2 regions of the Parazoarcus sp. PS-13 R2A genome follow, and region 1 is predicted to be linked to the other one. Evidence: predicted binding sites of a transcription regulator. Region 1 holds the regulator's gene; the other holds the start of a gene.
What was found. The regulator sigma-54, encoded in region 1, starts transcription at its own class of promoters, with help from an activator protein. The targets are predictions, from matches to a motif close to TGGCACGCTTNCTGCTNA.

Region 1 (7,178 bases):
TGTTCCGCCTGTTCGACATCACCAAGCCACCGCCCATCCGCTGGGCCGACAGCCGGGTCAAGGGCGGTTTCGGGGTCATGCTCGACGACCTTCTTGCCGCGGGCTACACCCTGCTCTCGCTTGCCGTACTCGTTGCGATTTTCGGCGCCTGAACCCATGGACAACACGCTAGAACAACTCTCGGCCCGCGTCGGCGAGGCCCTGACCCGCAAGGGCTGGATGCTGGGCACCGCAGAATCCTGCACTGGCGGCTGGATTGCCGAGGTCGTCACCGCCACGGCGGGCAGCTCGACCTGGTTCGACCGCGGCTTCATCACCTACTCGAACGCAGCGAAGATCGACATGCTCGACGTCGGCACCGGGACGCTCGCTGCGCATGGCGCGGTGAGTGAAGCCACGGTTGCGGAGATGGCTGCCGGCGCCCTGAAGCACAGCCTTGCCAGTATTACCGTCGCGGTTTCAGGTATTGCCGGGCCCGGCGGCGGCAGTGCGGCGAAGCCGGTGGGCACGGTTTGCATCGCCACTGCGCTGCGCCGGGGCGATGTATTCCCCACCACCCGCCACTTCGACGGCGACCGCGAAGCCGTGCGGCGGCAGACCGTCATCGCCGCACTTGAAGAGGTCCTTCGCTTTACCGATTCGGACAGCAGCATCTCAGCAAGCTCTGTGCCATAATTCGCGTCTCACTCAGGAAGGACCACTCATGGACGACAACAAGGCCAAGGCGCTTGCCGCCGCGCTCTCTCAAATCGAGAAGCAATTCGGCAAGGGCTCGATCATGCGGATGGGCGACGGCAGTATCGAGCGCGACATCCAGACCGTCTCCACCGGCTCGCTCGGGCTGGACATTGCCCTCGGCCTGGGCGGCCTGCCGCGTGGCCGTGTAGTCGAGATCTACGGTCCGGAATCGTCCGGCAAGACCACGCTGACCCTCCAGGTCATCGCCGAAATGCAGAAGCTCGGCGGCACCGCATCCTTTATCGACGCCGAGCATGCGCTCGACGTGGGCTACGCCGAGAAACTCGGCGTCAACATCGACGACCTGCTGATTTCCCAGCCCGACACCGGTGAGCAGGCGCTCGAAATCGCCGACATGCTGGTGCGTTCGGGCGGCGTGGACATCGTCGTCATCGACTCCGTCGCCGCACTGACCCCGAAAGCCGAAATCGAAGGCGAGATGGGCGACCAGCTGCCGGGCCTCCAGGCACGACTGATGTCGCAGGCGCTGCGCAAACTGACCGCCAACATCAAGCGCACGAACACGCTCGTGATCTTCATCAACCAGATCCGGATGAAGATCGGCGTCATGTTCGGCAGCCCCGAAACCACCACCGGTGGTAACGCGCTCAAGTTCTACGCTTCGGTCCGCATGGATATCCGGCGTACCGGTGCCATCAAGAAGGGCGACGAAGTCGTTGGCTCCGAAACGCGCGTCAAGGTCGTCAAGAACAAGGTCGCGCCGCCGTTCAAGGAAGCGCACTTCGACATTCTCTACGGAGAAGGCATCTCCCGCGAAGGCGAGATCATCGACCTCGGCGTGACTTACAAGATCGTCGACAAGTCCGGCGCCTGGTATTCGTACAACGGCGACAAGATAGGCCAGGGCAAGGACAACTCACGCGAGTTCCTGCGCGCAAACCCGGCGCTGGCTCGCGAAATCGAGAACAAGGTTCGCGCAGCGGTCGGACTCGGCGAAATGGCCGCGCTCGGTGGCGCGGCACCCGTCGCTTCCGAAGCCTGATCTCCGCCCCGTCCGGACGCTGACCCCTGATGGGCGAGCCGAGTCTGCGCGAACGCGCGCTGCGCCATCTCGCCCGTCGGGATCACTCGCGGGCGGAGCTTGCGCGCAAGCTGTCTCCATATGGCAGCGCCGAGGAGATCGAAGCCGTACTGGTTCGCATGAGCGAACTCGAACTGCTCTCCGACACCCGTTTTGCCGAAGCGTGGGTTCGCAGCAAGGCTGCCCGGTTTGGCAGCCAGCGGCTGCGCCACGAGCTCGCGAGGCGTGGCGTATCGAAGGACTTGATCGACGAGGCCATCGAGAGCGAATGTGTGGAATCCGAACTCGACCGCGCCCGTGCAGTGTGGCAGTCTAGATTTGGCCTCGCACCTGACGATCGCCGCGAATGGGCGCGCCAGGCGCGTTTCCTGCAAACCCGTGGTTTTTCCACTGACGTGATCTGCAAACTGTTGAAAGAAGCCCCCGATGAGTCTGCTTAAGGTCACCGGCCTGCAAAAGCGCTACAAGGCGCGCACAGTCGTCCATGATGTTTCGTTCGAGGTTGGCTCGGGCGAAGTGGTCGGCTTGCTGGGCCCCAATGGCGCAGGCAAGACAACCTGCTTCTACATGATCGTAGGTCTGGTGCGCGCCGACGGCGGCGAGATTACGCTCGACGACGCACGCCTGACCGATCTGCCGATCCACGCTCGCGCACGCCTGGGGCTGTCCTATCTGCCGCAGGAAATGAGCGTGTTCCGCAAGCTCACGGTCGCCGAGAACATTCGTGCAGTGCTCGAGCTCCGCGGGCTGCCGGTGGCGCAGATCGACGAACGCCTGGAAGAGTTGCTCGAAGAACTTGGCATTGCGCACCTGCGCGACAACACCGCCATCTCGCTGTCAGGCGGAGAACGCAGACGGTGCGAGATTGCACGTGCGCTTGCCACCGACCCGCGCCTCATCCTCCTGGACGAGCCTTTCGCAGGGGTCGACCCGATCGCCGTACTCGACATCCAGAAGATCATCCGCTTTCTGAAGGAGCGCAACATCGGCGTGCTGATCACCGACCACAACGTGCGCGAGACGCTCGGCATCTGTGACCGCGCAACCATCATTACCGACGGCCGCGTGCTTGCCAGCGGCAAGCCGCCCGAGATCATCGCCAACGAACAAGTGCGCCAGGTCTACCTCGGCGAACACTTCCGCCTCTGATTCCGGCACGCCCCCGACTGGCATCATGAAACCAACCCTTCAGCTCAAGCTCTCGCAGCACCTGACGCTCACCCCGCAGCTGCAGCAGTCCATCAAACTGCTGCAGCTCTCCACGCTCGAGCTCAACCAGGAAATCGAACGCTTTCTGCTGGAGAACCCGATGCTCGAGCGTGAGGACGGCGACGGCAGCGACTTCGCACCGTCCGCTGTCGGCAACGATGCGCAGCCCGCAACCGAGACCCCGCGCGAGACCAGCACCGAGACCACCCAGGAAGCCGAGCCCCGAAACGAGAACGAATCGGCCGACTTTGACGAAGGCATGGACTGGTCAGGCACCGGCAGCGGCGCCAGCAGCAAGAGCGACGACGACGAGGACAGCGACTTCCAGGAATTCCAGGCCGCAGGCACCTCGCTGCGCGACTATCTCGATCAGCAGGTTGCCCTGTCCCCGCTGACGGACCGTGACCGCATGCTGGTGCGCTTCATCATCGAAGCGCTCGATAGCGACGGCTACCTGCACCAGGAGCTCGAAGACCTGCTCGAACTGCTCCCGCCCGAACTCGACTACGACCTCGACGACCTCGCGATTGCCCTGCGGCACGTGCAGCAGCTCGAACCGGCGGGCATTGGCGCACGCACCCCCCAGGAGTGCCTCGGCCTGCAGCTGCGCGCCATGCCTGCAGGCAGCTGCCGCGACCTGGCGCTGGTCATCGTCGAACAGCACCTCGAGCTGCTGGCCGAACGCAACTTTGCAAAGCTCAAGCGCCTCACCGGGTGCGACGACGACGCCCTGCGCGATGCTCAGGCGCTGGTGTGCCGCCTCGACCCGCATCCGGGCTCGCAGCATTCCAACGAAGAAACCCGCTACGTCCTGCCCGATGTCGTGGTGCGCAAGATCCGCAACCGGTGGACGGTGTCGCTCAACGCCGAAGCCATGCCGCGCCTGCGCATCAACCAGCTCTACGCCAGCCTGCTGCAGCAGAACCGCGGCCAGGGCGGCGGTCTGACCGGCCAGCTGCAGGAAGCACGCTGGCTGATCAAGAACGTACAACAGCGCTTTGATACCATTTTGCGTGTATCTCAGGCCATCGTTGACCAGCAGCGACAGTTCTTCGATCATGGCGAGGTGGCAATGCGTCCATTGACCCTCAGGGAGATCGCGGACCAGCTCGAGCTGCATGAATCAACCGTATCGCGCGTCACCACCCAGAAGTACATGGCGACGCCGCGCGGCGTATTCGAACTCAAGTATTTTTTCGGCAGTCACGTTGCCACCGACACCGGTGGTGCGGCTTCTTCCACAGCGATTCGTGCCTTGATTCGCCAGCTGGTGGACGCCGAAGACAGAAAGAAACCCCTGTCCGACGCAAAGATTGCCGATCTGTTGGGCCAGCAGGGTATCGTGGTCGCGCGGCGCACAATCGCCAAATACCGCGAATCACTCAATATCCCGCCGGTCAGTCTGCGTAAAACGCTTTGATACCAAGAGGAGTTAACATGAATCTCAACATCACCGGACACCACGTTGAAGTGACACCGGCCATCCGCGAGTACGTCTCCGGCAAGCTTGACCGCGTGATCCGTCACTTCGACAACGTTACCAGCGTGAACGTGATCCTTTCCGTTGAGAAACTCGACCAGAAGGCTGAAGTCACCGTGCACGTGCGCGGCAAGGACATTCACGTCGAAAGCGCCGACGCCGACCTCTACGCTGCCATCGATGCGATGACCGACAAGCTCGATCGCCAGGTGCTCAAGTACAAGCAGAAGAGCACCGATCACCACCACGACTCGCACAAGCACCAGACTCCCGAGGCGTGATTTTTCACCAGGCCTTTCGGACCCGGGTGAAGTTATAATCCGCCGCTCAATTTGGCGGTCCGGCTTTGCCCGGGCCTGAGAGACCTTTCAGCGTTGCGTCCGCTCCGGCGGCGTTGCGTGAGCCCCAAAGCGCATGAGCCTCATCTCCCAACTCCTGCCACTTTCGAACGTGGTTGCCGACCTCGACGCCAGCAGCAAGAAGCGCGTCTTCGAACAGGCCGGCCTGTTGTTCGAAAACAATCAGGGCATCGCCCGCAGCATGGTGTTTGACAGCCTGTTTGCGCGCGAACGCCTTGGATCGACCGGCCTCGGCCAGGGCATTGCCATTCCCCACGGCCGCATCAAGGGCCTGAAGGACGCAGCCGGCGCGTTTCTCCGTCTAGAAGCCCCGGTGCAGTTCGATGCGCCCGATGGTCGTCCGGTGAACATGCTGTTTGTCCTGCTGGTACCCGAACAGGCCAACGAAACCCACCTTCAGCTCTTGTCGGAGCTGGCGCAGATGTTCAGCGATCGCAGCTTCCGCGAACAGCTGCAGGCCGCACCCGACGCACAGGCGCTCCACACCCTGTTCAACGACTGGGGTACCGATGCGACAAACGAGCCTCTCGCAGCTGTATGAAGACAACCGCGAACGTCTGCAGCTGACCCATGTCAGCGGCAGTATCGACGCGGTTCTCTCTGTTGCCGAAGAGCGCATCTGGCCAGCCGACCTGATTGGCCACCTCAACCTGATTCACCCTACCCGCCTGCAGATCCTCGGCGCAGCCGAGCTGGCCTGGGCGCAGCGGCAGTCACGTGACAAGGTCGCGCACCACCTCAACGACATTCTGTCAGCACACCCGCCGGCCTTCATCCTGGCCGACGGCTGCGAAGTGCCCAACATCGTCCATGGCGTCTGTGCGGCGCACAACGTCGGGCTGTTCACAACCCCGCAGCCGGCTGCCGGGGTCATCGACCAGTTGCGCCTTTACCTGTCGCGACAGCTCGCTGAAAAGGTGTCGCTGCACGGCGTGTTCATGGACGTGCTCGGACTTGGCGTGTTCATCACCGGCAACTCCGGTGCAGGCAAATCCGAGCTTGCGCTGGAGCTGATCTCGCGCGGTCACGGCTTGGTTGCCGACGATATCGTCGAATTCTCGCGGATCGCACCCAGCGTGCTCGAGGGCCGCTGCCCCGAACTGCTGCAGGACTTCATCGAGGTGCGCGGACTCGGCATTCTCAACATCCGCACCATCTTTGGCGAAACCGCCTGCCGCCGCAAGATGCGCCTGCGGCTGATCTGTCACCTCGAACGTCGCCAGCCCGGCCAGGACGACCCAAGCCGGCTGCCCATGCAGCGCGAGCAACAGAACATCCTCGGCGACGCGATTCCCCGTGTCACCCTGCCGGTTGCCGCCGGTCGCAACCTTGCGGTCCTGCTCGAGGCCGCGGTGCGCTCGACCATTCTGCAGCTGCGAGGGGTGGACTCCACCCAGGAGTTCATCGAGCGCCAGATCAAACTGCTCGAAGCCGACCAGCCGGACGGCACCGCCTCCGACCGCCCCGGTTAAGGGCAATCCCTCTTGCGCCGCGATGTTTTTTCGGGCACTGCGCTTGCCGCAGTGCCGCATCGACTGCTACCCTCAGTCCCTTTACCGCAGTGCCCTCGCACAAAGCCAAAGCCATGACCGCCGCAAGCCCGGATTATCTGGAACGTATCCTCAACGCCCAGGTGTACGACGTCGCCATCGAGACGCCACTGGATTTCGCCAGCAATCTCTCCGCCCGAATTCACAATCAAGTGTATTTCAAGCGCGAAGACATGCAGCCGGTGTTCAGCTTCAAGCTGCGCGGTGCGTACAACAAGATGGTCAAGCTGTCGCCGCAGGCTCTGCAGCGCGGGGTCATCTGTGCTTCGGCGGGCAATCATGCCCAGGGTGTGGCGCTGTCGGCGAACAAGCTCGGGGTCCGTGCGGTCATCGTCATGCCCAGCACCACGCCGCAGATCAAGATCGACGCGGTCAAGGCCAGGGGTGGTGAAGTCGTACTGGTGGGCGAGTCCTACTCCGACGCCTACGCCCACGCGCTCGAACTGGAGAAGGCCGAGAAGCTTACCTTCGTCCATCCTTTCGACGATCCGGATGTGATTGCGGGCCAGGGCACCATCGGCATGGAAATCCTGCGCGCCCACCCGCAGCCTATCCACGCAGTGTTCTGCTGCGTGGGCGGCGGCGGCCTGATTTCCGGTGTCGCAGCCTACATCAAGCGTTTGCGCCCGGAGACCCGGATCATTGGTGTCGAAGCGGTCGACGCCGACGCAATGACGCGCTCGCTGGCCGCAGGCAGGCGGGTCGCGCTCGATCAGGTGGGCATCTTTGCCGATGGCGCTGCCGTCAAGGAAGTGGGCCGCGAAACCTTCCGCCTGTGTCAGCAGTACGTCGATGAGATG
Region 2 (7,178 bases), on a different contig from region 1:
CATCACCGCAGTGATCGTGCTCAACAAGGCCGATCTGACGGATCGACTGGAGACAGCACGCAATCAGCTCGCCCCGTTTTCCGCACTCGGCTACGAGGTGCTCGAGGTTTCGGCGCTGGATGGCGCGGCATCGCTGAAGGCCAGCCTGTCCGGGCACCGCAGCATTCTTGTCGGACAGTCCGGCATGGGCAAATCGACGCTTACCAACGCGCTGATACCCGAGGCCGAGGCCGCCACGCGCGAGATCTCCACCGCACTCGACACCGGCAAACACACCACGACCTTTGCGCGCCTCTATCCGCTCGGCGAAGGCTGGCTGATCGACAGTCCGGGCCTGCAGGCTTTCGGACTTGCCCACATGACAACGGATGAACTGGTCGAGAGCTTCATCGAGTTTCGACCGCACCTTGGCAAGTGCCGCTTCCGCGACTGCAGGCACGAGGCCGAACCGGACTGTGCACTCCTCGGCGCACTCGCGGCGGGACAGATTCACCCCCGCCGCTTCGAGCACTACCGCATCATTCGCAGCGAAATCGCCGCCGCGAAACAGGCCAATCCGGGCTGGTAAATGAAACGGGAGGCAATCAAGGGCCTCCCGTCTGTGTTCAGCAAGCAGACCTGGCGACCGCGTCAGGACACCGGCACCAGGAAGTCGTCCGCAATCCGGTTGCCCAGCGACTGCACGCGATCGAGCAGACGCATGGTGTAGCTATGCAGCCCGCCACGAACGATGTCATCGATCTTGCCAAAACGCAGTTGCGACTCCAGTTCGCCAGCCTGACGCTCGGTCTCCGCCGACTGGGCGTTGCTGACACCCTGAAGGTTGGCATAGACCTCCTTCATGCAGCGCGCCAGCGAACGCGGCATGTCGGCACGCAGCAAAAGCAGCTCGGCCACACGCGCCGGCGTGATCAGATCGCGATACACCTTGCGATAGACCTCGAAGGCCGACACCGAGCGCAGCAAGGCGCTCCACTGATAGTAGTCGGCAGCCCCGCCCTCCGACTCGCCCGCAGGCAGCAGGATCTGGTACTTCACGTCGAGAATCCGCGCGGTATTGTCGGCACGCTCGAGGAAGGTGCCGATGCGGATGAAGCGCAGCGACTCATCCTGCAGCATGGTGCCGATGGTGACGCCACGCGACAGGTGAGAGCGGTACTTCACCCATTCGAAAAACTCGCCGGGGCCGACATCGAGAAACTCTTCGCGGGTGAAGTCGCGCATCTTCAGCCAGGTGGCGTTGGTAGTCTCCCACAGCTCCGAGGTCAGCGTTCCGCGGACAGCATGCCCGTTCTCGCGCGCAGCCAGCAGGCAGCTGCGAATGCTCGAGTGGTTGGTGGGCTCGAAGATCATGAAATCGAGCACATTGTCGGGTGTTATCTCGGAGTGGCGCTCGTGAAAGGCCGCCTCGAGCCCCATGATCCGCAGGGTTGCGCCCCAGGCCTGGTCCTCCTGGACCTGCGACTGCGGCATCATCGACATGCGGTAATTCACGTCCAGCATCCGTGCAATATTCTCTGCCCGCTCCATGTAGCGGGCCATCCAGTACAGGTGATCTGCAGTACGGCTCAGCATTGTCTGTTCTCCATCAAGCCATTCATCACGCTTCAAGCACCCAGGTGTCCTTGGTTCCGCCACCTTGCGACGAGTTCACGACCAGCGAACCTTCGCGCAGCGCGACCCGGGTCAGACCGCCGGGAACCAGCTGGATCTCCTCACCGGACAGGACGAAGGGACGCAAGTCGATATGGCGCGGCGCAATCCCCGACTCAACAAAGGTCGGGCAGTTCGACAGTGCAAGGGTGGGCTGGGCAATGTAGCGCTCGGGGTGGGCCACCAGCACCTTGCGGAAAGCCTCGATTTCATCCTTGGAGGCCGCCGGCCCCACGAGCATTCCGTAACCGCCCGAGCCGTGCACCTCTTTCACCACCAGCTCCGAAAGGTGATCGAGCACATAGGCCAGATCTTCCTTCTTGCGGCACATCGAAGTCGGGACGTTGTGCAGGATGGGCTCCTCACCGAGGTAGAAGCGGATCATCTCGGGCACATACGGATAGATTGACTTGTCATCGGCCACGCCGCCGCCGATGGCATTGGTGACGGTGACCCCGCCCGCCTGGTAGGCACCCAGCAGTCCCGGCACACCGAGCACGGAGTCGGGCCTGAAGGCGGTCGGATCGATGAAGTCGTCATCCACCCTGCGGTAGATCACATCCACGCGCTGCGGGCCTTGCGTGGTGCGCATGAAGACATGATCGTCCTTGACGAACATGTCCTGCCCCTCGACCAACTCCACCCCCATCTGCTGTGCCAGAAACGCATGCTCGAAATACGCGCTGTTGTACGCCCCCGGCGTCATGACAACCACCGTCGGGTCGGTCACCCCGGTCGGCGCCACGCTGCGCAGCATGTTGAGCAGCATGTCAGGATAGCGATCGACCGGCGCCACCTTGTAATGCGAGAACAGACGTGGGAAGAGCCGCATCATCATCTTGCGGTTCTCGAGCATGTAGGACACGCCCGAAGGCACCCGAAGGTTGTCCTCGAGTACGTAGTACTCGCCCGCGCCGGCACGCACGAGGTCGACCCCGGCGATATGTGCGTAAATTTCACGCGCGACATCCACCCCCTGCATGACCTTGCGGTACTGCGCGTTGTTCAGCACCTGCTCGGGCGGAATGTGCCCCGCCTTCAGGATATTCTGGTCGTGGTAGATGTCGCCGATGAACATGTTCAGCGCCTTCACCCGCTGCCTGAGACCTGCAGCGAGGATGGTCCATTCCTCTGCGGGAATGATGCGCGGAATGATGTCGAACGGAATCAGGCGCTCGGTGCCTGCATTCTCCCCATACACCGCAAAGGTGATTCCGTACCGGTGAAACAGTGCATCCGCTTCAGCCCGCTTCTGGGACAAGCGCTCCGCGGGCATCTCGGACAGCCAGTTGGCATAAGAGGCATAGTGCGGACGAACCCGCCCCGCCTCATCGGTCATCTCGTTGTAGAAATTCTTGATGGTCATGACACGAAGCCTGCCTTTCTCGTTGTGATTCCGGACGAGTAGATAGGAGCGAAAAACGTGCCAGCATAAAAGCAGGCGCTAACCCATCAGACGGTAGCTTTGGATCAGTTTACGCACCATGTAAGTGCATACCCGAGGCATTGCACCAAAATGTGGTGCATCGCGCCTCCAGCGGGTGGGCGTGCACGAATCCGGCGCATAAAAAAACCCCGCCGAAGCGGGGTTTTTGCAAGGCAGGAAATCCTGACGATCAGATGCGTTCCCAGATCGTGGTGATGCCCTGACCGCCACCGATACACATGGTGGCCATGCCGTAGCGGCCATTCACACGGATCAGTTCATGCAGCAGCTTGGTGATGATCACGCCACCGGTTGCACCAACCGGGTGCCCCAGTGCGATGGCGCCACCGTTGGGGTTGACCTTGGACGTATCGAGTTCCAGACCCTTGTTCACCGCGATCGACTGGGCAGCAAAAGCTTCGTTGGATTCGATGACATCCATCTTGTCCAGCGACAGGCCAGCGCGCTGCAGCGCAATCTTGGAGGCAGGGATCGGACCTTCACCCATGAGTTCGTTCGGCACGCCGGCAATGGCGTAGGACACCAGGCGAGCGATCGGCTTGTGTCCAGCAGCGGCAGCCTTGGCAGCCTCAGCCAGCACCAGGAAGGAGGCGGCATCGTTGATACCCGACGCGTTACCTGCGGTGACCGAACCGTCTTTCTTGAACGCCGGCTTCATCTTGCCCAGCGCTTCCATGGTGGTTGCACGCGGATGCTCGTCGGTATCAAACACGACCGTACCCTTACGGGTTTCGAACGTGATCGGCACGATCTGGCTCTTGAAACGGCCTTCAGCAATTGCAGCGGCAGCACGATTCTGCGACTCCAGCGCGAATGCGTCCTGATCTTCGCGGCTGATGTCCCACTTGCTGGCCAGATTCTCGGCCGTGATACCCATGTGACCAACGCCGAACGGGTCGGTCAGCACAGCGACCATGGCGTCGATCGCCTTGGTGTCACCCATGCGGGCGCCGCTGCGCAGCGCAGGCATCAGGTATGCCCCGCGGGACATCACTTCCACGCCGCCGCCGATGGCGAAATCGGCGTCGCCCAGCAGAATGGCCTGAGCGGAGTTAACAACTGCCTGTTGGGCCGAGCCGCACAGACGGTTAACCGCGAACGCAACGGATTCCTTGCTCATGCCACCCTGGATCGACGCGAGACGGGCAACATAGGCGTAGCGGGAATCAGTCGGGATGCAGTGACCGACCGCAGCAAACGATACTGCCGCAGGATCGACACCAGCGCGTGCGATTGCTTCCTTGACCACCAGTCCACCCAGTTCGCCCGGCTCGATGTCCTTGAGCGAGCCATTAAAGCCACCCACTGCGGAACGAACGGCACTCAGCACTACGACTTCACGATTAGCCATCAATACACCCTCCTCGAAAATTAACCGCCAACCCAGCCCGCAAGACCCAGCAGGGCAAGCATTACCAGACACACGACCAGTGCTCGCCAGACGAGCCCGACCGTGCTTTGCATGTAATCGGCGTCGGCTTCGTCTCCCAGCCCCATTTCAGGCCGCTCGACGATCTCTCCCGAAATATGTATGGGCATGCCAAGACGCACACCCAATGCACCGGCGCCGCTTGCAATCAGTATAGCCGAGCACTTGTCCGGCCACAGCATTGCCTGCGTGCGCCAGCAGAAAACCGCATCCTCGAAATCCCCCGCCACCGAAAATGACGCAGCGGTAAGACGTGCGGGCATCCAGTCAATCACGGCGAACGCCTGACGCGCGAAACGACCGAAGCTGCCGAACTCGTTGTCGGTGCGAGCGCCCCATTCGTCGTCGAAAAAACGCGCAAGACGGTACATCAGCGCTCCACTCGCCCCCGGGAGCAGCACGAACCAGAACGCCACGCCGAACACGCTGCGGTGAGAAGCGATCAGCGCCTGTTCAATCGCAAGCCTGGCCACCTCGCTGGAACTCGCCTCCTGGTACTGGCCACCACGCCATTCCGACAACAGTGCGCGCGCGCGATCGATTTCGCCCATGCGCAACGCAAGATGGATGTCGGTAAAGAAATGACTTTCCTGCCTGAAGCCCATGGTGAAGTAGAGCACCACGATGTTGAACAGGAAGGCCAGCAGCGGATGCATGTGCCACAACGCGAAGAAGGCGATTGCGCACGCCACCGTCGCCAGCACCACCACCAGCACCCAGGCAATGCGCCCATTGCGGGCCTGCCCGTCGTTGAAACGCACAACCAGCGCCCCCGCAAGCTTGCGCAACGGCCCGACGACGAGTTGCTGCACGGAAAGCGGTCGAACCTGCTCGATCAGCAGGGCAATGATGAGCGAAAGAAGCGTCATGCGAATTCGGTAAAAGGGGAAAAGTCGTCGTGAATAATGGTTTGCACCCAAGATACCACAAACACCGTGACTTCTTCGCACGCGCGCGGCCACGAAAACCGGTAAACCGCGAAACCATCGACCGCGACGGGTGACCGCGCAAGACTCAGTTCAGGGCGATTCCGCCAGGCTCAGGACCGTACCGGATCCACCTCGGTCAGCACTCGATAGAGCGACATCAACATACCGGCGGTCGCACCCCATATGTAGTAATCGCCATACGGCATCGCGTGGAAGTGCCGCGTGCGCCCCTCAATCTCGAGGCTGTGGCGCAAATGATTTCCCGGATCGAGGAAATGCGACAGCGGCACCTCGAACGCTTCCGCGACTTCAAAGGTATCGAGCGTCAGCTCGAACGGCGGATGAACAAGGCCGACCACCGGCGTGACGCGAAAGCCGGTACCGGTAAAGTAGTCAGGCAGGGCGCCAATGAGTTCCACCCGATCGGCACCCAGCCCGATTTCCTCCTGCGTCTCTCGCAGCGCCGTGGCGACCGGCGACGCATCCCCTTTCTCCACCCGCCCGCCGGGAAAGCTGATCTGCCCCGGATGATGATGCAGATGATCTGTGCGGCGTGTCAGCAGGACTGACGCAGCATTGTCTCTCAGCACCAGCGGCACCAGCACTGCAGCAGGCATGTGCGCATCACCCCCAGCCATTTCGGGCCAGTCGGAACCCGCGGGCAGATCCCGCGCAGCTTTCAACCGCTGCTTCAACGCTTCAGAACAAACATCCCGCACCTGTGACTCCTTGATTCCATCCACCCGCCCTGTCGTCGCTCCGCGACAATCACAGACTCATCAATAGCGCTTGCGCAGTACAAGCCTGCTTCCCTCGCGCGTCATCTCCATCCGGCTGAGAAAACTCATCCCAAGCAAGGCAAGCGGGAGATCGTTCTCAAGCACTGAAGCCTCAACATCGTTCAGCACCAGCGTGCCAACCCTGACCGAATCCAGTCTGACCCTCCACACCTTTCTCAACCCCGCTGCAGTCTGGGTTGCACCCACCTCTGCCTTGGACAGGTCGATACCGAGACGACGCGCATCCGACCGGCCGATGGAGACGACCGAGGCCCCCGTATCCACGAGAAAACGGATCGCACCATTGTTGACATGTCCATTGACAAAAAAATGCCCCTGACTGTCACCCTCAAGGTAGACATCTGAATTGCCCTCCGCTGCAGCGCGCCTGACGACGCGCTCACCCAGCCGCACGCTTTCCCGTCGGCCATCAACAACGATCCGGGCAGTGTCGCCGTCGATTGCGACGAGTTGCACCCCCTCCGGCGTGCGCTGCCCAACGGACAAGGTTCGAGGGGGACCACCGTCTACCACCAGCACCGCCTTGTTGGCGAAGATTCCGGCAACGGCCACATCTGCGGCGGAAGCACATATCGGAAGCACTGCACTCAGGCTGACGATGAATCTGCTCGACCAGCGAATGGTCATTGACATGGGGTGACTCCAGCGATGCTGAAACGGTCTCTGGTTATTACATACTTGGCGTTGTTCGTCGAGTCAGAAGCACACTGGTTTCGACCATGATGAGCGCCCGGGCACGGATTCCCGACGTCCATCGCCACCTCGACACAGCTAAGACTCAAACATTATTGACCGACCGGTCGATCAATTTCGCAGTCTTTTGATCCAGGTCAAACTCTGCCGGATCAAGCTGCCTCATCTTTCACTTCGCGCAGCACACGCTGCCACCAAGACCAAGATGAGGAGACAGGCATGGCACA

Region 2: a site for sigma-54 is predicted at 3,065-3,082, ahead of AC22G6_RS15160 (circularly permuted type 2 ATP-grasp protein). Genes of this name have one in related genera too.

What each region holds. Positions count from the first base shown of each region.
Region 1 covers NZ_JBYEXN010000009.1:62,628-69,805, reverse strand. The annotation lists gene AC22G6_RS10275 (phosphatidylglycerophosphatase A family protein) at 1-152, shown strand, start outside; gene AC22G6_RS10270 (CinA family protein) at 157-675, shown strand; gene recA (recombinase RecA) at 704-1,741, shown strand; gene recX (recombination regulator RecX) at 1,771-2,220, shown strand; gene lptB (LPS export ABC transporter ATP-binding protein) at 2,207-2,929, shown strand; gene AC22G6_RS10250 (RNA polymerase factor sigma-54) at 2,955-4,409, shown strand; gene hpf (ribosome hibernation-promoting factor, HPF/YfiA family) at 4,427-4,750, shown strand; gene ptsN (PTS IIA-like nitrogen regulatory protein PtsN) at 4,884-5,369, shown strand; gene hprK (HPr(Ser) kinase/phosphatase) at 5,338-6,300, shown strand; gene ilvA (threonine ammonia-lyase, biosynthetic) at 6,390-7,178, shown strand, end outside.
Region 2 covers NZ_JBYEXN010000016.1:75,237-82,414, reverse strand. The annotation lists gene rsgA (ribosome small subunit-dependent GTPase A) at 1-568, shown strand, start outside; gene AC22G6_RS15165 (alpha-E domain-containing protein) at 631-1,575, opposite strand; gene AC22G6_RS15160 (circularly permuted type 2 ATP-grasp protein) at 1,601-3,019, opposite strand; gene AC22G6_RS15155 (acetyl-CoA C-acyltransferase family protein) at 3,270-4,451, opposite strand; gene AC22G6_RS15150 (CobD/CbiB family protein) at 4,472-5,398, opposite strand; gene AC22G6_RS15145 (CoA pyrophosphatase) at 5,569-6,096, opposite strand; gene AC22G6_RS15140 (retropepsin-like aspartic protease family protein) at 6,238-6,891, opposite strand; gene AC22G6_RS15135 (hypothetical protein) at 7,171-7,178, shown strand, end outside.